Linked DNA regions of Streptomyces collinus Tu 365. The protein of the gene in region 1 interacts with the protein of each later gene in a pairwise test. Links are inferred from orthologs where the notes say so. Each region holds a gene or a part of one and is shown in the gene's direction. Other genes may lie near its edges. The genes, in order: B446_RS09525 and B446_RS24945.

What was found.
Region 2: the proteins of B446_RS09525 (region 1) and B446_RS24945 interact in binary tests that used the Escherichia coli proteins (3 or more experiments, as listed by UniProt). The link is inferred for Streptomyces collinus Tu 365 from one-to-one orthologs.

What each region holds. Positions count from the first base shown.
Region 1 is NC_021985.1:2,237,568-2,247,555, reverse strand. Bases 2,323-5,176 are described here. They hold B446_RS09525 (ABC-F family ATP-binding cassette domain-containing protein), read left to right. Parts: upstream 2,323-2,877; coding sequence 2,878-4,476; downstream 4,477-5,176. Other genes in these bases: B446_RS09520 (helix-turn-helix domain-containing protein), read left to right, coding at 4,836-5,057; B446_RS09530 (VOC family protein), read right to left, coding at 2,323-2,618. Also shown: B446_RS09540 (alpha/beta hydrolase), read left to right, coding at 1-520; B446_RS09535 (hypothetical protein), read left to right, coding at 776-2,182; more of B446_RS09530, read right to left, coding at 2,208-2,322; B446_RS09515 (enoyl-CoA hydratase/isomerase family protein), read left to right, coding at 5,217-6,020; B446_RS09510 (hypothetical protein), read right to left, coding at 6,279-7,019; B446_RS09505 (Asp23/Gls24 family envelope stress response protein), read left to right, coding at 7,137-7,616; B446_RS09500 (hypothetical protein), read left to right, coding at 7,699-7,893; B446_RS09495 (hypothetical protein), read left to right, coding at 7,890-8,273; B446_RS09490 (DUF6286 domain-containing protein), read left to right, coding at 8,270-8,908; alkaline shock response membrane anchor protein AmaP, read left to right, coding at 8,905-9,495; B446_RS09480 (SDR family oxidoreductase), read right to left, coding at 9,765-9,988. UniProt on the Escherichia coli protein: Genetic data indicate it may be involved in ribosome assembly or function.
Region 2 is NC_021985.1:5,699,164-5,710,662, reverse strand. Bases 2,477-6,841 are described here. They hold B446_RS24945 (multifunctional oxoglutarate decarboxylase/oxoglutarate dehydrogenase thiamine pyrophosphate-binding subunit/dihydrolipoyllysine-residue succinyltransferase subunit), read left to right. Parts: upstream 2,477-2,834; coding sequence 2,835-6,641; downstream 6,642-6,841. Other genes in these bases: fxsT (FxSxx-COOH system tetratricopeptide repeat protein), read right to left, coding at 6,799-6,841; B446_RS24950 (sensor histidine kinase), read left to right, coding at 2,477-2,543. Outside these bases: B446_RS24960 (hypothetical protein), read left to right, coding at 1-575; B446_RS24955 (response regulator transcription factor), read left to right, coding at 685-1,425; more of B446_RS24950, read left to right, coding at 1,422-2,476; more of fxsT, read right to left, coding at 6,842-9,801; B446_RS24935 (aKG-HExxH-type peptide beta-hydroxylase), read right to left, coding at 9,881-11,077; B446_RS24930 (hypothetical protein), read right to left, coding at 11,074-11,349; B446_RS24925 (SAV_2336 N-terminal domain-related protein), read right to left, coding at 11,441-11,499. UniProt on the Escherichia coli protein: E1 component of the 2-oxoglutarate dehydrogenase (OGDH) complex which catalyzes the decarboxylation of 2-oxoglutarate, the first step in the conversion of 2-oxoglutarate to succinyl-CoA and CO(2).

The sequences.
Region 1 (9,988 bases):
GAACCACCTCGGCGAGACCGAGTGGCGCGACCTGGACGCGGCCATCCGCTACGCCGTGCGCTACGGCGCCCGCCGGGTGGTGTTGCTCGGCTGGTCCACCGGCGCCACCATGGCCCTGCGCGCCGCCGAGCACTCCGCCGTGCGCGACCGGATCGCCGGCCTCGTCCTGGACTCCCCGGTCCTCGACTGGGAGGCCACCCTGCGCGCCCTCGCCCAGGCCCGGCACACCCCGGAGCCGCTGCTGCCGCTCGCGGTGCGCGCCGCCCAGGGCCGGGCCGGCCTGCACGCCGACCGGTCCGCCGGGACGGCCGACTTCGACCGGATCGACCTGCCCACCCTGATCGTCCACGGGCCGGACGACGCGGTCGCCCCGTGGGAGTACTCCCGCCGCCTGGCCGACCGCCGCCCGGACCGCGTGGCCCTGCACACGGTCGCCCAGGCCCCGCACGCGGCGATGTGGAACGCCGACCCCGAGGAGTACGAGGAACGCCTGCGCCGCTTCCTGACGCCCCTTTTGTAGGCCCCGCCCGGCCCGGCGGCTTCCGGCTCCGCTTCCGGCTCTCCCACGCGCGTCGCGGGAGCCGGCGCGGAACCCGCGGCGGTACGCGCCGCGGAACGAGTCGGAAGCCCCGGTTCCAGGGGTTCCGTTTAGGGGCGTACCACTGGCCTGATCGGGACCGTTCACCCGGCATCGGACCCGGTGCGTTGGCCAGCCCCGTCGCCCCCCGTGACATTCCGTTTGGGTTTTCGGACCGTCAACCGGAAGACTGCACCCGTGACGTCCCGTATCCCGCGCGACTCCAGGCTTCGACTCGTCCGACCGCGACCCCTGGCCGCCGCCCCCACAGCTGTGAACCAGCGGCGCCCGCGCCGCCCCGCGCCCCGGCCGCCGGAGGGCACTCCCGCGCCCGCGGAACTGGCCAGAATGGCGCGCACCGGACTGGCCGGCGCGGTCCGGGTGGCCCGCTGGGCCGACACCGCCCTCGGCCCGGGAAGCGACGCCGCCACGGCCGACGGCAAGGCCACCCTCTCCGACGCCACCGCCGAGCGCGCCGCCGCCGAACTCGGCCTCAGCGTCACGCAGGTCCGCGCGGAGTGGGACACCGCCCGCCTCGCCGGACTGGTCGAGGTGCACGGGGACAGCGCGCGCCCCGGCTGGCGGCTGCGCGCCTGGGACCGCGACGACAGCGCCGTGCTGCGCGGCTGGGTGGCCCTCTTCGACGCCTGGTCGCTCGCCTGCCCGGAACCCGCGGACCACGAGCCGGCCGCCGTCGCCGAGGTCGTCTCGGCCATGCCGCAGGTGCTCTCCTTCCTCCAGCTCTCCGCCGGCCCCGTCCCGGTCGAGCAGCTCCTCGACCTGCTCCGGCAGCGGGTCACCGAACTGCGCACCGAGCGCTGCGAGGTCTCCTACGAGCCCGGCTCCGCCGAGTCCGCGGGGCGCGCCGAGCCGGCGCCCGGGGACACCCCGCTGCCGCCGCTGCTCGACTGGGCCCTGCGCGCCCTCGCCTCCGTCGGCGCCCTGACCTGCGGCGACAACCAGGCCACGCTCACCCCGCTGGGCAGCTGGGCGGTCTGGGTCAAGCTGGAGCAGATCTGCGTGGCCGCCCAGAGCCCCGCCGGGAACATCGAGCAGTCCGCCGAGGACATGCTCCGCGGCTGCGCCCAGCTGCGGCCCAACGCCGCCCGCGCCGAGTACCGCGCCTGGCTGGCCGCCCGGCCCGTCGGCAGCGCCGTCACCGAACTGCTCGCCGCCGCCCGCGGCGAGGACGCCCTGCTGCGCGGCCTCGCCTTCGAGGCGCTGCGCGTCGTCGGCGCCCCCGCCGAACCCGACGTACGGTCCGTCGTGGACGACCCGGCGCTGCGGCCGTACGCCCTGCTGTGGCTGGCCGAGCACGACGGGGTCGACCCGGAGGACGCCCACGAGGTCCTGACCCGCGAGGAGGCCACCTGGCTGTGGGTCGACACCGCGGCCGCCGTCGCCGACCACGGAGAGACGACGATGCTGGTACGGCACCTGGAGGCCGCGGTGCAGCCCACCGTCCCCGTGCTGCTGGACGAGGTCCGCGCCGTCGGCCACCCGCGCACCGTGCAGGTCCTGGTCGCGCTCGCCGCCGCCCACCCGGACCCGGCCCTCGCCAAGGCCGTGCGCCGGGCCGCGTTCCAAGTGCACACCGGGGGATAGCCGGCACGCGGCGGAAGCGGGCCGCTCAGCAGCCGATCTCGGGGGCGTACGTGCCGAAGCTCCAGATGTTGCCCTCGGCGTCCCGGGCCAGGTAGTCCCGCGAGCCGTAGTCCTGGTCCGTCGGGGGCATCAGGATCTCCGCCCCGTGCTCCACGGCCCGCTCGTGATGGGCGTCGACGTCGTCCACGACGACGTACACCCCCGCCGGTCCCGCGTTCCCCATCGCCGAGTCGAACAGGCCGCCGCGGCCCCTGGAGCCGACCATCACCGCGCCCCTGCCCTGGACCAGCTCGGCGTGCATCACCGTGCCGTCCTGCGCCTCGTACACCGACAGCTCGGTGAACCCGAAGGCCTCGGTGAGCTGCCTGATCGCCGCCCTGGCGTCCGCGTACAGCAGCGTCGGGTAGATGCTCGGCCGTCCGCCGGTGCCTGCCATGCCGATCACTCCTCGGTGCGTCGGTCCTGCCCTGGTCGTGCGCTGGTCGTGCCCTGTCCTGCCGTACCCCGCCCCCCGGTCCCGAGTCTCGCAGCCGCCACCGACGGCGCCCCGCGCCGCGGCCCGAACACGCGCACGTAGAAAAACCGCTTGCACGGCCCCGTTAGAATTGCCTCCATGGCCATTCTCCTCGCGCATTAGACGGCGGGAACGTCCTCAGCCGCCCACCCGCCTCCCACGTACGTCCTGGAGTCTGTCCGTGATCTCCGCCTCCGGTATCGAGCTGCGCGCCGGTGCGCGCGTCCTCATCGAGAACGCCACCTTCCGCGTCGCCAAGGGCGACCGCATCGGCCTCGTCGGCCGCAACGGCGCGGGCAAGACCACCCTGACCAAGGTCCTCGCCGGCGAGGGCATCCCGGCCGGCGGCACCGTCACCCGCTCCGGCGAGGTCGGCTACCTGCCGCAGGACCCCCGCACCGGCGACCTCGACGTCCTCGCCCGTGACCGCGTGCTGTCCGCCCGCGGCCTCGACGTGCTGATCCGCAAGATGCGCGACAACGAGCAGCGCATCGCCAACGGCAAGGGCGCCACCCGCGACAAGGCCATGAAGCAGTACGAGCGCCAGGAGACCGAGTTCCTCACCAAGGGGGGCTACGCCGCCGAGGCCGAGGCCGCGACCATCGCCGCCGCGCTCAACCTGCCCGACCGCGTGCTCGGCCAGCCCCTGCACACGCTCTCCGGCGGTCAGCGCCGGCGTATCGAGCTGGCCCGCATCCTCTTCTCGGACGCCGACACACTGCTGCTCGACGAGCCGACCAACCACCTCGACGCGGACTCGATCATCTGGCTGCGCGACTACCTGAAGACCTACCGCGGCGGCTTCATCGTGATCTCCCACGACGTCGACCTGGTCGAGACGGTCGTCAACAAGGTGTTCTACCTGGACGCCAACCGGTCCCAGATCGACGTCTACAACATGGGCTGGAAGCTCTACCAGCAGCAGCGCGAGGCCGACGAGAAGCGCCGCAAGCGGGAGCGCGCCAACGCCGAGAAGAAGGCCGCCGCCCTGCACTCGCAGGCCGACAAGATGCGCGCCAAGGCCACCAAGACGGTCGCCGCGCAGAACATGGCGCGCCGCGCCGACAAGCTGCTCTCCGGCCTGGAGGCGGTCCGCCAGTCCGACAAGGTCGCCAAGCTCCGCTTCCCCGAGCCCGCGCCCTGCGGCAAGACCCCGCTGATGGCGGAGGGCCTGTCGAAGTCCTACGGCTCGCTGGAGATCTTCACCGACGTCGACCTGGCCATCGACAAGGGCTCCCGGGTCGTCATCCTCGGCCTCAACGGCGCCGGCAAGACCACCCTGCTGCGCCTGCTCGGCGGTGTGGAGCGGCCCGACACCGGCGAGGTCGTCCCCGGCCACGGCCTCAAGCTCGGCTACTACGCCCAGGAGCACGAGACCCTGGACCCCGAGCGCACGGTCCTGGAGAACATGCGCTCGGCCGCCCCCGACATGGACCTCGTGGAGGTCCGCAAGGTGCTGGGCTCGTTCCTGTTCTCCGGGGACGACGTCGACAAGCCGGCCGGCGTCCTGTCCGGCGGCGAGAAGACCCGTCTCGCCCTGGCCACGCTGGTCGTCTCCGCCGCGAACGTCCTGCTCCTCGACGAGCCGACCAACAACCTCGACCCCGCCAGCCGCGAGGAGATCCTCGGCGCGCTGCGCACCTACAAGGGCGCCGTCGTGCTCGTCACCCACGACGAGGGCGCCGTCGAGGCGCTCCAGCCGGAGCGGATCATCCTGCTGCCGGACGGCGTCGAGGACCTGTGGGGCTCCGACTACGCGGATCTGGTCGCCCTGGCGTGAACCGGGAGTGACCGGGACGGCCCGATCGAGGACTGATCCACTGCGTATGGATCATTCGGCCTAGTCGTGATCCACCATCTGTGTGAGATCTCCTCGTATCGAGGTGTGTCGTACACCGATTTCGCGGCCGATCCCCTCTCTGCCCGGGGATCGGCCGCCGCGCTTCGCTGACCTGGCACTTCGTGAATCCGACCGTCCGAACCGCCGTGCACGCCATGGCGGAATCCCTGATTCCGGATGTGGGGAAGCGCTCCTGTCGTCACAACGATGTCTCACGGACCTTGCCGAATGGGTGGCCATCCCGCCCCGGAGGGGTGATCATGAGGAGACCAGAGCGCACTTCCCATGAGGAGGCACGGGTGGCCGAGACTCTGAAGAAGGGCAGCCGGGTGACCGGCGCCGCGCGCGACAAGCTCGCGGCAGACCTGAAGAAGAAGTACGACTCCGGTGCGAGCATCCGGGCGCTGGCCGAAGAGACCGGCCGCTCGTATGGCTTCGTACACCGGATGCTCAGCGAGTCGGGCGTCACGCTCCGTGGGCGTGGCGGAGCGACCCGGGGCAAGAAGGCCGCATCGTCCTGACTCCGGGCGGCCCACCGTCTTCGATGGTGACCATCCGGCCGGTCCTTCCCCAGGGTCCTGACGGGCCCGGGGGTGCCCCTTGATCGGCCGGGTGGTTACTGTGCAGTCACTTGGCATGCCGTCGGCATGCGCGACGACTGCACCCACCGGAGGCGCCCCATGGCTTCGCCCGACCAGGACCTCGCTCCTGTACTCGACAAGGACGGCGTACGGCTCACCGTCGACGACGCGCTCGCCACGGTGACGCTGACCAACCCGGCCAAGCGCAACGCGCAGAGCCCGGCCCTGTGGCGGGCGCTCGCCGAGGCCGGCCGGCTGCTGCCGGGCTCCGTCCGTGTCGTGGTGCTGCGCGGCGAGGGCAAATCCTTCTCCGCCGGGCTGGACCGGCAGATGTTCACCCTGGAGGGGATTCCGGGCGAGCCGACCTTCACCGATCTCGCGCGCCGTGACGACGCCGGGCTCGACGCGTCCATCGCCGAGTTCCAGGAGGCGTTCACCTGGTGGCGGCGCAACGACATCGTGTCCGTCGCCGCTGTCCAGGGGCATGCCATCGGTGCCGGGTTCCAGCTCGCGCTCGCCTGCGACCTGCGGGTCGTCGCCGACGACGTGCAGTTCGCCATGCGCGAGACCGCCCTCGGCATCGTTCCCGACCTGACCGGCACGCATCCGCTGGTCAACCTGGTCGGGTACGCCCGCGCGCTCGAGATCTGTGTGACCGGACGGTTCGTCGGCGCCGAGGAGGCGGTGGCGTCCGGGCTGGCCAACCTGGCGGTGCCCGGCGGGGAACTCGACGGCGCCGTGCGGGACCTGTCCGCCGCGCTGCTCGCCGCGCCGCGGGACGCGGTCGTGGAGACGAAGGCGCTGCTGCGGGGTGCGGCCGGCCGCACCTACGACGAGCAGCGGGCCGCCGAGCGCGCCGCCCAGGCCCGACGACTGCGGGACCTGGCCGGCACCGGCGAATGAGCCGCTGACCCGTCCCGGGCCCGGTGACAGCCGTGCCGGGCCCCGGTGACAGCCGTCCCCGCCCGGGGACAGCTGTGCCGGGTCCGTCACAGCCGTCCCGGGCCCGGTGAGGTACCCGGCGGCGGGGATTGCTGGCGGTGATGACCCCCAGCGGTGGTCCCCCGCCGGCGGTGGCCCCCTCCCGCGGTGACGCTCCCGGCGAGGGTGGCCCCTCAGCGGGTGGTGGCGCCCCAGCCAGGGTGGCGCCCCGGTGGGCGGTCATTCCACGCCGGTGACCAGGACCGTCACCGCCGGGTGATCGTCGAAGGCGTCGCGGACCGCGATCCGCACCAGACGGGCCACGTCCACGGCCCGGTGCCCCGCGCCCGTCGCCAGTTCCACGCGCACCTGCCGCCGGGGCAGCGACGTGCCGACGGTGCTCCGTTCGATGCGCACCGCGCGGCCGAGTCCGCCGAGCGAGCCGGTCAGCCGCGCCACCCCGGGCACCGCGAGCGCGGCCGCGACCACCCGGGCCTCGTCCGGCTCCGCCGCCTCCCGGGCCGCCTGGGGCCGCCACGCGGTCCGGGCCGCCCCCGGCCGCGCGTCCGCCGGCCGCGGCGCGTCCGTCTCCAGCAGGTCCGTCACCCGCAGGTCCACCTCCGTGACGGCGAGGCCGAGGCGTTCCGCAGCGGCCGCCGCCAGCACCAGGCGCAGCCGCGCGGCCGCCTCCGGCAGCGGCTCGGCGGCGTCTGCCGCGAAGTCCGCCGTCACCCGGAGGGACCCGGGCGCCAGGGCGCCCGGCGGCGGCGCCACCACCGGTTCGTGGACGTCGTCGGGATCGGCCGACGCGATCCGCAGCGCGCCCAGCCGTACCCCGGGCAGGCCCGCCGCGGCGCCGGCCAGCACCGCCGCGGCCGCCCCCTCGGCGATCCACGCGCCGTCACGCGGTCCGCCGAGCGGCAGCAGCCTGCCCAGCGCCAGCTGGTGCCTGACACCCTGTGTCCAACCGTCCGCCGTCATTCCTCCAGCCTGCCGCATCCCCGGCGCGCGACCGCGCATCTGCCGCATCCCCGGCGCGCGACCGCGCATCCTTGCTTACGGTGGTCGCAGGAAGACGACCGAAAGGGACGTACGGCGATGACCGATATGACGACGACCCCAGACGGTGACAACGAGCCCCAGGTGTCCACCCGCAAGCCCACCCGACGGGGCGGCGGCGACCCGGCGACCCGGGGAAGGACGACCATCGCCGACGGCGTGGTCGAGAAGATCGCCGGTCTCGCGGCACGGGACGTGGTCGGCGTCCACGCCATGGGCAGCGGGCTGGCCCGCACCTTCGGCGCCGTGCGCGACCGGGTGCCGGGCGGCTCGACGAGGTCCGTGACCCGGGGCGTGAAGGCCGAGGTCGGCGAGGTGCAGACGGCGATCGACCTGGAGATCGTCGTGGACTACGGCGTGTCGATCGGCGAGGTGGCTCGCGCGGTGCGGGAGAACGTGGTCGCCGCCGTGGAGCGCATGACCGGACTCGAGGTGGTCGAGGTCAACATCGCGGTGAGCGACGTCAAGCTTCCCGAGGAGGAGGAAGAGGAGGAGCTCCAGCCGCCCCGCATCCAGTGAGCACCGGTGTCGGCACCCGCACCCTCGTCCGCACCCCCATCCGCACCCCTATCCACATCCCTGACCAGCTGAGGAGCGCTGCATGAGCATGGCCGTGGTCGGCATGATCGCCGGGATGGCGCTGGGCTTCGCCGGCTGGTTCGGCGGGTTCGGGGCCTTCCTGCTGGTCGCCGCGCTGGGTGCCGTCGGCTTCGTCGCCGGCCGGTTCCTGGACGGCGACCTGGAACTCGGCGACTTCTTCCGCCTCCGCGACGACCGGCGCGACCGGCGGCGGTGACCGCCGTGAGCGCGCAGACCGGCACGGCGCGCCCGCCCCTGACCGTGGTGCCGCCCGCCGAGCGGGGCGCCCTCAGGATCGCCGACCGGGTCGTCGCGAAGATCGCCGCGCAGGCGGCGCGCGAGGCGCTGGCCCCGCTGCCCGCCGGTGCGGCGGCCCCGCACGCCACCGTGGTCGTGCAGCACGAAACGGCCCGGGTCCGCGTCCATCTGGAGCTGGGCTACCCGGGTGACATCGGCGCCCGCTGCGCCGCCGTGCGCCGCCGGGTGGTGGAGCGGGTGGGCACCCTGCTGGATCTCCAGGTGCCCGAGGTCGCCGTCCAAGTCGAGCGGCTGCACCCGGCACCGGCGCCCGGCGCGCCCCACGGGAGGATCACATGAGCGAGACCGGACCTCCCGGGGCCGGCACGGCCGGACCGCCCGTCCTCGACGCGGCCGGTCCTCCCGACGGCTCCCCGGCCCCGCCGCCGAGGAGCAGCGGCCGCTTCTGGTCGGCGCGCCGCGTCCCGGCCGGCATCGTGGCCGTACTCCTGCTGGCCGGCTCGGCGCTCCTCCTGTACGACGTGGTCGCCGTCCGGGCCGACCGGCCCGCGATGCGGTGGCGCCGGGCACTGGCCCGGCAGCTCGCCGAACGGCCCCTGGACGACGTCTGGGTGCTGACCGGGGCGGGCGTGGCCGCCGCCCTCGGCCTGTGGCTGTTCGTGCTCGCCGTCACGCCCGGGCTGCGGGGCCTGCTGCCGATGCGGCGCCCGCACCCCGACGTACGCGCCGGACTGCGGCGGGAGGCGGCCGCGCAGGTGCTGCGCGACCGGGCCATGGAGGTCTCCGGTGTGCGGTCGGTACGGGTGCGGCTGCGCCGCCGGCGGGCCGCCGTGCGCGCGCTGTCGCACTTCCGCGACCTCGACGAGGTGCGCGCCGACCTGGACACCGTGCTCGGCGCCGCGGTCGGCGGGCTCGGGCTGAGCCGGGTCCCCGCGCTGTCGGTGCGGGTCCGCCGGGCCGGACGGAAGGGGTGAGGCGGGTGCACCGGGGCGGTGTGAACCGGGTGGTGACCGCGATCGTGGGGCTGGTCCTGCTGGCCCTGGGCGGTTCGGTGCTGGCCGTGGGCCTGGGCGTGCGCCCGCCCCGTTGGTGGCTCCACTCGGGGCCGCACGACGTCCTGCTCAGCAGGGCCGAGCGCACCCACTGGCAGGACGCTGACTGGTGGTGGCCGACGGTCATCGCCGTGCTGGCCGTGCTCGTGCTGCTCGCCCTGTGGTGGCTCGTGGCGATCCTGCGGCGGCGCCGTCCGGCCGAGATCGTGGTCGACACCGGCGACGGCGAGGGCGCCGTGCTGCGCGGCAAGGCCCTGGAGGCCGCGATCGCCGCGGACGCGGCCCGCCAGCAGGGCGTGGCCGGCAGCGGCATCCTGCTGACGGGCCGTCGTACGGCACCGGCGGTGAGCGCCCGGCTCCGCCTGGACCCGGCGGTGGACCCCGCGGCGGCGCTGACCGCCTTCACCGGCCAGGCCCTGGCGCACGCCCGGGAGTCGGCGGGCCTGGCGGCACTGCCGGCCGAGGTACGCCTGGGCGCGATCGGGCACCGAGCGGAGCGGGTCACCTGACCAACGCCGCCCGGGACCCGTCTCGGGCCTGATCGGCATCTGGCCCGGCGCCCGCCGGAACCGGTCTCGGGCCTGATCGGCACTGATCGGCGCCCGGCCGAGGGGACCCGTTTCGGGCCGGACCGGCGCCCGATCGGGACCCTGGGCCTGACCGGCGGCGGCCCGGGACCCGTCTCCGGCCCGACCGGCGCTCGACCAGCACATGACCGGCGCCCGCCAGGGACCCGTCTCCGGCCCGACCGGCGCCCGACCGGCCCCCTGGCGGTCCCTCAGAAGCCGTGCCGCATCCCGCCGTCCACCGGCACCATGATCCCGGTGAGGTAGGAGGCCGCCGGGGACAACAGGAACGCCCCGACCCGCCCGAACTCCTCGGGCCTGCCGTACCGGCGCAGCGGGATCCGGGACTCGTTGGCGGCCCGGGTGGCCTCGGGGTCGGCGGACAGCCCGTCCAGCTCGCGCACGCGGTCGGTGTCGATGCGGGCCGGCAGCAGCC
Region 2 (11,499 bases), 3.5 Mb from region 1 along the record:
GCTGCTTCCTGATGGACACCTCCGACGGGCGCTCGGAGCGCCTGCTGGTCGACGCCGCGTACGGCGCCCTGGACGGCCGTCCCGAGCCCGCCGTGCTGATCGGCGGCCTGGGCGTGGGCTTCTCGCTCGCACACGCGGCGGCGAACCCGGCCTGGGGCCGGATCAGCGTGGTCGAGCGCGAACCCGCCGTCGTCGCCTGGCACCGCGACGGGGGCCCGCTGTCCGCGCTCTCGCGGGCCGCGCTGGCCGATCCGCGTGCCGAGATCGTCGAAGCCGACCTCGTGACCTACGTCAATGAGACGTTCGACACGTTCGACGCGCTCTGCCTCGACATCGACAACGGCCCCGGGTGGACGGTGACCGAGGACAACGGCGGTCTCTACACACCCGCTGGACTCGCCGCCTGCGCAAGGGTGTTGAGGCCCGGAGGCGTGCTGGCGGTATGGTCGGCCGAGCCCTCTGCGGAATTTGAAGGAACCTTGCGGAATGCCGGGTTCCGCCACGTGCGTACCGAAGAGGTGCCCGTTGCCCGGGGCGTTCCGGACGCTGTCCACCTCGCTGTCCGCCCTGGATAGCGACGGTACGGGGTGTCCCCGTAATGTGCTGCCCTGACGCCGATCATTCAAGCGTCAAACGCAGTCATGGGATCACCCCACGGATTCCGGAAAGCAACAGGGGCGGGCGATGGAGCAGACACACACCTCCCAGACCGGCGCGGCGACGACCACTCCGGGCGCACAGCGCCGGGTGCTGGTCGTCGAGGACGACCCCACGATCGTCGACGCCATCGCGGCCCGGCTCCGTGCCGAGGGATTTCTCGTGCAGACCGCGGGTGACGGTCCGGCCGCGGTCGACACGGCCGAGGCCTGGCAGCCCGACCTGCTGATCCTCGACATCATGCTGCCCGGCTTCGACGGCCTGGAGGTCTGCCGCCGTGTGCAGGCCCAGCGCCCGGTGCCGGTGCTGATGCTCACCGCGCGGGACGACGAGACCGACATGCTGGTCGGCCTCGGCGTCGGCGCCGACGACTACATGACCAAGCCGTTCTCGATGCGGGAGCTGGCCGCGCGGGTGCACGTCCTGCTGCGCCGGGTGGAGCGGGCGGCCGTCGCCGCCTCCACGCCCCGCTCGGGCATCCTGCGGCTCGGCGAGCTGGAGATCGACCACGCGCAGCGCCGGGTGCGGGTGCGCTCCGAGGACGTCCACCTCACGCCCACCGAGTTCGACCTGCTGGTGTGCCTGGCGAACACCCCGCGCGCGGTGCTCTCCCGGGAGCAGCTGCTGGCCGAGGTGTGGGACTGGGCCGACGCCTCCGGCACCCGGACCGTCGACAGCCACATCAAGGCGCTGCGCCGGAAGATCGGCGCCGAGCGGATCCGCACCGTGCACGGTGTCGGCTACGCCCTGGAGACACCGACGCCATGAGCGGCGGGCGGGAGGCCGCACGGAGGAGCCCCGGGCCCCTGGGAGAGGAGCCCTGGGGCGGCGTACGCCCGTTCTCGATCAAGACCAAGCTGGGCGCTCTGGTCGTCATCTCGGTGCTGATCACCACCGGTCTGTCGATGATCGCCGTGCACACCAAGACGGAGCTCCGCTTCATCACGGTCTTCTCGATGATCGCCACACTGCTGATCACGCAGTTCGTGGCGCATTCGCTCACCGCGCCGCTGGACGAGATGAACGCGGTGGCCCGGTCCATCTCGCGCGGCGACTACACCCGCCGGGTGCGCGAGAACCGCCGCGACGAGCTGGGCGACCTGGCCGAGACGATCAACGTCATGGCCGACGAGCTGGAGGCACAGGACCAGCAGCGCAAGGAGCTGGTCGCGAACGTCTCGCACGAGCTGCGCACGCCCATCGCGGGCCTGCGCGCGGTGCTGGAGAACATCGTCGACGGCGTCACCGAGGCCGACCCGGAGACCATGCGGACGGCCCTGAAGCAGACGGAGCGCCTCGGCCGGCTGGTGGAGACCCTGCTGGACCTCTCCCGGCTGGACAACGGCGTGGTGCCGCTGAAGACGCGCCGCTTCGAGGTGTGGCCGTACCTCTCGGGCGTGCTCAAGGAGGCCAACATGGTGGCCTCGGCGCGCGCGGGCATGGCGTCGGGATCCGGCAGCCACACCCGCACAGACGTGCATCTGCACCTGGACGTGTCCCCGCCGGAGCTGACCGCGCACGCCGACCCCGAGCGCATCCACCAGGTCGTCGCGAACCTCATCGACAACGCGGTCAAGCACAGCCCGCCGCACGGCCGGGTGACCGTGCGGGCCCGGCGCGGCGCGCAGCCGGACTCGCTGGAGCTGGAGGTGCTGGACGAGGGTCCCGGCATCCCCCGCTCGGAGTGGCACCGCGTGTTCGAGCGCTTCAACCGGGGCGCCGTGAACCGGCCGCACGGGCCGGGCAGCGACGGCGGTACGGGCCTCGGCCTGGCGATCGCCCGGTGGGCGGTGGATCTGCACGGCGGCCGGATCGGTGTGGCCGAATCCGAGCGGGGGTGCCGGATCATCGTCACTCTTCCGGGACTGACTTCCGTCCCAAGTTGACGTAAAGTCCGAACCGGAGCCACAAGATCCACGGGTGTCCGCACAGCCGGACACGTGTGATCAGGGCCGGGCCCCGGACGCGCCGACGCAGGGCCGCCCCCGGCTGTCCCACGCGCACCCCGGCACATCCGGAACCACGCTTGTTTCCCGCCATTTCAAGCCCTGAAACAAGATTTTCGATGTGACTTACGCGACGATGAACGGGCCCGACCTGACCTTCACCGTCTTGGGGGCGTAGCCTTTATTCCCGCTGTCCATCACCTTGTGAAGCGGAAGAGGGCGGTTGCCGCCGTGTCGCCACAGTCCCCCAGTAACTCGAGCATCTCGACCGACGACCAAGCCGGGAAGAACCCCGCTGCTGCGTTCGGTCCCAATGAGTGGCTCGTCGACGAGATCTATCAGCAGTACCTCCAGGACCCGAACTCGGTAGACCGTGCCTGGTGGGACTTCTTCGCCGACTACAAGCCGGGCGCGCCTGCCGCCCCGGCCCCGGCGGGTACTGCGGCCGCGGGGGCCGCAGAGACCACCTCCTCGGCTCCCCCGGCCCAGCCCGCGGCTCCGGCCCCGGCGGCCGCGCCCGCGCCGGCCCCTGCGGCCGCTCCGAAGCCCGCGGCCGCCCCGGCCCCTGCTCCCGCGGCGCATGCCGCGGCCCCCGCCCCGGCCAAGCCGGCGACGCCCGCACAGGCGCCCGCTCAGCCGAAGGCCAAGGCCGCCCCCGCCGCCGCGCCCGAGGGCCCGGAGCTGATCACGCTGCGCGGCCCCGCCGCCGCGGTCGCGAAGAACATGAACGCCTCGCTGGAACTGCCGACCGCCACCTCGGTCCGCGCGGTCCCGGTGAAGCTGCTGTTCGACAACCGGATCGTCATCAACAACCACCTGAAGCGCGCCCGGGGCGGGAAGATCTCCTTCACGCACCTGATCGGCTTCGCGATGGTGCAGGCCATCAAGGCCATGCCGGCGATGAACTGGTCGTTCGGCGAGAAGGACGGCAAGCCGACCCTGGTCAAGCCGCCGCACGTCAACCTCGGCCTGGCCATCGACCTGGTCAAGCCGAACGGTGACCGCCAGCTCGTCGTGGCCGCCATCAAGAAGGCCGAGACGCTGAACTTCTTCGAGTTCTGGCAGGCCTACGAGGACATCGTCCGCCGCGCCCGCGACGGCAAGCTGACGATGGACGACTTCACCGGTGTCACGGTCTCCCTGACCAACCCCGGCGGCCTCGGCACCGTGCACTCCGTGCCGCGTCTGATGCCCGGCCAGTCCGTGATCATGGGCGTCGGCTCCATGGACTACCCGGCGGAGTTCCAGGGCACCTCCCAGGACACCCTGAACAAGCTCGGCATCTCGAAGGTCATGACGCTCACGTCGACCTACGACCACCGGGTGATCCAGGGTGCCGCCTCCGGCGAGTTCCTGCGCCAGGTCGCGAACCTGCTGCTCGGCGAGAACGGCTTCTACGACGCGATCTTCGAGGCGCTGCGCATCCCCTACGAGCCGGTCCGCTGGCTCAAGGACATCGACGCCTCCCACGACGACGACGTCACCAAGGCCGCCCGCGTCTTCGAGCTGATCCACTCCTACCGGGTCCGCGGCCACGTGATGGCCGACACCGACCCGCTGGAGTACAAGCAGCGCAAGCACCCCGACCTGGACATCACCGAGCACGGCCTCACCCTGTGGGACCTGGAGCGCGACTTCGCGGTCGGCGGCTTCGCCGGCAAGTCGCTGATGAAGCTGCGCGACATCCTCGGCGTGCTGCGCGACTCGTACTGCCGCACCACCGGCATCGAGTTCATGCACATCCAGGACCCCAAGCAGCGCAAGTGGATCCAGGACCGCGTGGAGCGCCCGCACTCGAAGGTGGAGCGCGAGGAGCAGCTGCGCATCCTGCGCCGCCTGAACGCCGCCGAGGCCTTCGAGACCTTCCTGCAGACGAAGTACGTCGGCCAGAAGCGCTTCTCGCTGGAGGGCGGCGAGTCCGTCATCCCGCTGCTCGACGCGGTGATCGACTCCGCCGCGGAGTCCCGCCTGGACGAGGTCGTCATCGGCATGGCCCACCGCGGCCGCCTGAACGTCCTCGCCAACATCGTCGGCAAGTCCTACGCGCAGATCTTCCGCGAGTTCGAGGGCAACCTCGACCCGAAGTCGATGCACGGCTCCGGCGACGTGAAGTACCACCTGGGCGCCGAGGGCACCTTCACCGGCCTGGACGGCGAGCAGATCAAGGTCTCGCTGGCCGCCAACCCGTCCCACCTGGAGACGGTCGACCCGGTCATCGAGGGCATCGCCCGCGCCAAGCAGGACATCATCAACAAGGGCGGCACGGACTTCACGGTCCTGCCCGTCGCGCTGCACGGCGACGCGGCCTTCGCGGGCCAGGGCGTGGTGGCCGAGACCCTGAACATGTCGCAGCTGCGCGGCTACCGCACCGGCGGCACGGTCCACATCGTCATCAACAACCAGGTCGGCTTCACCGCGGCGCCGGAGTCCTCGCGCTCGTCGATGTACGCCACCGACGTGGCCCGCATGATCGAGGCCCCGATCTTCCACGTGAACGGCGACGACCCGGAGGCCGTGGTGCGCGTCGCGCGTCTGGCCTTCGAGTTCCGCCAGGCGTTCAACAAGGACGTGGTGATCGACCTCATCTGCTACCGCCGCCGCGGTCACAACGAGTCGGACAACCCGGCCTTCACCCAGCCGCTGATGTACGACCTGATCGACAAGAAGCGCTCGGTGCGCAAGCTCTACACCGAGTCCCTGATCGGTCGCGGCGACATCACCCTGGAAGAGGCCGAGCAGGCGCTGCAGGACTACCAGGGCCAGCTGGAGAAGGTCTTCACGGAGGTCCGCGAGGCCGCCTCCCAGCCGGCCTCCGGCCCGGTCTCGGACCCGCAGGCGGACTTCCCGGTCGCCGTGAACACCGCGATCTCCTCCGAGGTCGTCAAGCGGATCGCCGAGTCCCAGGTCAACATCCCGGACTCCTTCCACGTCCACCCGCGTCTGCTGCCGCAGCTGCAGCGCCGCGCGGCGATGGTCGAGGACGGCACGATCGACTGGGGCATGGGCGAGACGCTCGCGGTCGGCTCCCTCCTGCTGGAGGGCACCCCGGTCCGCCTGTCCGGCCAGGACTCCCAGCGCGGCACCTTCGGCCAGCGTCACGCGGTCCTCATCGACCGCGAGTCGGGCGAGGAGTTCACGCCGCTGATGTACCTCGCCGAGGAGCAGGCGCGTTACAACGTCTACAACTCGCTGCTCTCCGAGTACGCCGTCATGGGCTTCGAGTACGGCTACTCGCTGGCCCGCCCGGACGCGCTGGTCATGTGGGAGGCGCAGTTCGGCGACTTCGTCAACGGCGCGCAGACCGTGGTCGACGAGTACATCTCGGCGGCCGAGCAGAAGTGGGGCCAGACGTCCGGCGTCACCCTCCTGCTGCCGCACGGCTACGAGGGCCAGGGCCCGGACCACTCCTCGGCCCGTGTCGAGCGCTTCCTGCAGCTCTGCGCCCAGAACAACATGACGGTCGCCATGCCGACCCTGCCGTCGAACTACTTCCACCTCCTGCGGTGGCAGGTGCACAACCCGCACCACAAGCCGCTGGTGGTCTTCACGCCGAAGTCGATGCTGCGCCTGAAGGCCGCCGCGTCGAAGACGGAGGAGTTCACCTCGGGTCAGTTCCGCCCGGTCATCGGCGACGCCAGCGTGGACCCGGCCGCGGTCCGCAAGGTCGTCTTCGTGGCGGGCAAGCTGTACTACGACCTGGAGGCCGAGCGGGTCAAGCGCGGTGTCACGGACACGGCGATCATCCGCATCGAGCGCCTGTACCCGCTGCCGGGTACCGAGATCCAGGCCGAGGTCAACAAGTACCCGAACGCCGAGAAGTACCTGTGGGCGCAGGAGGAGCCGGCGAACCAGGGTGCCTGGCCGTTCATCGCGCTCAACCTGATCGACCACCTGGACCTGGCGGTCGGCGCCGACATCCCGGCCGGCGAGCGGCTGCGGCGTATCTCGCGCCCGCACGGCTCGTCCCCGGCGGTGGGCTCCGCCAAGCGCCACCAGGCGGAGCAGGAACAGCTGGTGCGTGAGGTGTTCGAGGCGTAGGCCTCCGGCGGTTCGGCCGCTGATCTCCTGGGGCCCGGTGCCGAGTTTCCGCTCGGTACCGGGCCCTTCGCCTGCTCGGAGGGGGTGTTCGGGGCGTGCGCGGGTGCTGGTTCGTGGGGGTTGTTCGCGCCGTTCCCCGCGCCCCTTCGGGGGCGCTTCAGCCCAGGTAGGCTTCGAAGTCCCAGTAGGGGCGGGTTCGTTGGCGGGCCGAGATGGTGTGGGGGTGCTGGGCGCCCAGGGTGCGGGTGAGGCCCAGGAGGCCGTCCTCCTCCAGCTTCCCGGCCTCCTCCTGTTCGCGTGCGGCCCGCAGGTCGGCGGCGAGCGCCACCTGGCAGGACAGCGTGAGCGGGTGCTGGGGGCCGAGGGTCCGCTGGGCTCTGCGCAGGGTCTCCCGGCTCAGCTCCACGGCGTCGGGGATCCGCCCGTTGAAGTTGCGGGCGGATGCCGCGTTGAGCGCGCAGCCCAGGACCCAGGGGTGCTCGGTGCCCAGCGTGGCGCTGAGCCCGGCGAGGGCCGCCTCGAACATGGCCATCGCCTCGGCGCGTTCGCCCGCGGCCTGCATGACCAGGCCGGTGTTGGAGAGCATGCCGGTGGCCACCGGGTGGGCCGGCCCGAGCAGGGAGCGGTAGCCGGCCTCGGCCTCGTCGATGAGGTCCCGGGCCTGGCTGAGGTCGCCGTGCTCCCGCAGGAAGTTGCCGTAGTTGGTGAGGAACGCCAGGGTGCGGTAGTGCTCGCGGCCGTGCAGCTGCTCGAGCTGCTCCAGCAGGGTCGCCATGGACGGCCCCACCTCCTGCGAGAGGCTGCCCTCGCGGCGGCGGCACATGGCGAGCTGGGCGCGGGCCTCCAGGGTCTGCGGGTGCTGCGGGCCGAGCACCTGCACATGGAGCCGGACCACGGGCTCCTGCCGGACCAGCGCGTCGCGGTAGCGGCCCAGCAGGCGCAGGCCGTGGGTGACGGCGTTGCCCGAGTTCAGGGTGGTGATGTGCCGGGCGCGCAGTACGCTCTCGCGGCGGGCCAGCGTCTCCAGGTCGAGTTCGTACGCCTCCGCGTAGCGGCCGAGCAGGCGCAGTCCGACGCCCAGGTTGTGCCGGGCCACCAGGGTGGGGGGCTCGTCCTGGCCGAGGAGGCGCTCGTTGCCGGCCAGGACCTCGCGCTGGAGGTCGTGGGCCTCCCGGTAGCGGCCCAGGTGGCGCAGGCTGGCCGCCATGGCGCTGCGGGTGACGAGTTCACCGAGCACGTTGGGCTGCGGGGCCGCCCGGAGCTTGTCCAGGGCGGCGTGGTCGAGGTCGTAGGCGTCGCGGAACCTGCCGCTGGCCCGCAGCATGTTGCTCTGCTGGGTGGTGAGGTCCAGCACCGGCTGGGCCAGCGGGTCCATGAACTGCGACCACGCCTCGCGGATCTTGCGGACCAGGTCGAGACCGCTGTTGTACTCGCCGCTGCGCACGCAGTAGCGCAGGCAGTTCAGCAGCAGCTCCTGCACCCGGGGCTGGTTGCTGGCCAGGGCGCCGGACGGTTCGAGGTGCGGCAGCAGTTCGGCGTAGCGGGGCCAGGTCCGGCTGTCCGCCGGGTTGCCGGGGTCGGCCTCGGCGAGCAGGGTGCGCACCGCCCGGCGGTGCCGGGTGCGGCTGTCCTCGCTGGTCAGCTTGGAGACGATGTCGTGGACGAGCCGGTGCATGTGGACCGACTCCTGGTGCGGGCCCATCTCGGCGCCCACCGGCCCGCGCGTCTCCCGGGTCAGCACCGAGTAGTTGACCAGGGTGTCCAGCGCCCGGGTCCAGGCCGGCAGGTCGGTGGCCATCCAGCGCAGTTCCTCGGGGAGGTCGGCGCGCGGGTAGGCCCGGATCAGGCCGAGCGGGATCCGGCCGGGCGCGAACGAGGTGCAGAGGCTGAGGACGTCGATGGCCTGCGGCTGGGCGCCGCGCAACCGGTTGAGCAGTATCGACCAGGAGGTCAGCGAGGACTGCGGGAAGTCCTCCCCGGAGGCCGGTTCGTCCACGGTGGACAGGCTGCCCTCGCGCACCATGCGCAGGTACTCGGGCACGTCCATGCCGGACTCGCCGAGCCAGGAGGCGGCCTGCACCAGCGGCAGCGGCACGTCACCGAACTCCTCGGCGACCTCGTTGGCCTCGGTCGCGGTGATGTGCGGCGCGCGGCGCATCAGGTAGGCGGTGGACTCGCTGCGCAGGAAGGTGGGCACCTGCACCACTTCGCCGTGTTCGCTCCAGGCGCGGTTGCGGGAGGTGACGAGGACGTGGCCGCTGCCCTGCGGGAGCAGGGCGCTGACCCCCTCGGTGTCGTCCCAGCCGTCGAAGACCAGCAGCCAGTTGTTGTACGGCTCGCCGCGTCGCAGGGCGTCCCGCACGGCCCGGATGCGCTCGCCGGGCTCGCCGCCGATGGGCAGTCCGAGCTCCACGGCGAGTTCGCCGAGACGGTCGCGCTGGATGTTGCGGTCGTCGGAGTTGACCCACCACACCAGGTCGTAGTCGGTGCTGAAGCGGTGCGCGTACTCGGCCGCCAGCTGGGTCTTGCCGATGCCGGACATGCCGAGCAGGGTGCAGGCGGCGGCGCCCTGCTCGGCGTCCGCGAGGCGCTGGTGGATGTCGTTGAGCAGGTCGTCGCGCCCGGTGAAGCGCGAGTTGCGGCGCGGCACCTCGCCCCAGATGTCGCACCGGTTGTCGGGGTAGCGGACCCGGCCGGGCAGCGCCTTCGGGACCCGGCGGCGCTCCAGGGCGAGCCGGCCCAGCAGCCGCTCCTCGGCGGCCTCCTCGCTCAGCCCCCACAGGCTGGCCGGCTCCAGCACCGCCGTGGCCGGCAGCAGCGGCCGGTTGGTCAGGTTGACGGCGGCGAAGCGTTCGGCGTGCGCGGCGACGAAGCCGCGCAGGACGTCGTTCCACTCGCCGGCGGGGCGGGGGCCCAGTTCGAAGAACCAGTCGTTGAGCACGAGCAGGATGCGTCCGCTGGACAGCAGCAGGTCGCCGAGGGAGTCCTCCAGGGACGCCTCGCGCGGCGGGTCCCAGCGCTGCAGGGTGGTGCGGTGGCCCTGGCGCTCCAGGCAGTACGCGATCCATGCCGCCCAGGAGCGGTGGTATCCGGGGAAGACCACCAGAAAGTGCTCCGGTGCCCCAGGACCGTCTCCGCCCGACCGCCGCTGCTCCGCCATGACCGCTCCCTGTTCCCGCCGCCGTCCCACGCTGGGCGACCGCATGCATAACGTAACGCAACCGGACCTCTACACCGCGTCATGCCGGGTGCCGGGTCAGTGTGCCGAGCCGGGCCAGGTGCCGGTCCATGCCACGAACGAACTCCCTTCCCGCAGAGGTCAGTTCACTTGAATCGCGCAGGATCGACAAGGCCTCGGCGACCTCGTCCCGGTGGGCTTCGAACCGGCTGTGCGCGTGCAGCCGCCACCCCGGGGGCACGGCCGGTCCCGCCCGGGCCCGCCACCACAGGTCGAGCAGCGCCAGATGCGCGTAGGCGCCCTGCAGCACGCCGGACACCGGCCGCGGGTCCGGCCGCCAGGCGACCCGGTGCAGGGTGTCCGCGCCCGGCCGCAGCAGCGGCACGGCCTCCCCGATCGCGGCCAGCTTGGTGTGGTGCGTCTCGTGCACCAGGAGGTCGGCGAGGGCGCCCGCGTCCCGGGGCGGTTCGGCGAGGACCGCGCCGGGGGCGGCCCGGCGTGTCGCGCTGATCGGGGGGCCGGCGGTCGGGCCGGGGCGTTCCAGCGGGACGAGGGCGCGCACCGTCGCCCGGGTCTCGGCGGCGCGCTCGGGGTGGGCCGCGGCGAGCAGCGCGTGCGCCGCGCGCCAGAGCCGGCTCCAGCGCTCGTGGTCGACGCGGCCGCGCTCGGCCGCCCGCAGCGCGCCGGGGCCGATCCCGGCGGCCGGCACCCGGTACGGGTCGAGGTCGTCGAGGACGGCGCCGGCCGTCAGCGGGGCCAGCGGCGTCCAGGCGGGGTCGCTGCCGGCGACAGCGGTGGTGCCGGGCGGCCCGGCGGCGGGCCCGCGCAGGGTGCCGAGGCCGGGCAGGTGCAGCGGGTCAGGGGGATCGACGCGCGTCACATCGCGGCGGCAGCCGGCCCGGACGGCCGCGGCGGCGGCCAGTCCGCCGAGGTGGGCCAAGTGCCGCTCGAAGGGCGGGCCGGGCGGCGCGGCGAGCGCCTCGGTCAGCCAGGCTCCGGTCATGGGGTAGTCGACCACCTCGCGGACGGCGTCGGCGTCCGTGCGTTCGGCCGTCTCCAGCAGGGCCCAGTCCCGTTCGAAGCGCGCGCACGCCTCGGGCGGCAGTTCGGCGCGCTGCCGCTCGTAGCGCAGCAGGAGGGCCTTCAGTGTCAGGAGCCTGCGGGCGTGCAGCACGGCACGCAGTGCCGCGGTGCCGTCGGGTGACGGCCGGGTGCCGGCGAGTTCCGTGAGGAGCCCGGGCACGGTCACCGAGGTCATCCGCGGGGTTCCTCGCCGGTGTACGGCTGGACGCAGGCGGCCGAAAACGGATGCCCGGCGGCCTGCCCCGCCACGCCGTCGGGATCGCTGCCGGAGTACCAGACCTCGTGCAGCCGGTGGGCGGAGGTCAGCACCCGGAGCGCGGCCACGACGAGCTGCCGGTCGTCCGCGGCACGCAAGGTGCGCAGGTCGACGCCGGTGAGGTCGGGCGGGATGCGGCCCCCTGCGGCGCCCGGGCCGAGGCCGGCCCCCCGTGTCCTTGGCTCCCCCACCTCGGCTCCTCCCTGCCCCACGCCCGCCCCGCACGGCCATGACGGCTGCCCAGTTCTTCCCGACAGGCCGGAAGCAGAAACCCGGCCGGGATCAACTCCGGTCAAGCTCGGCCGAGTTGTTCCACTCCTGAGTCCAAGGCCACCACGGCG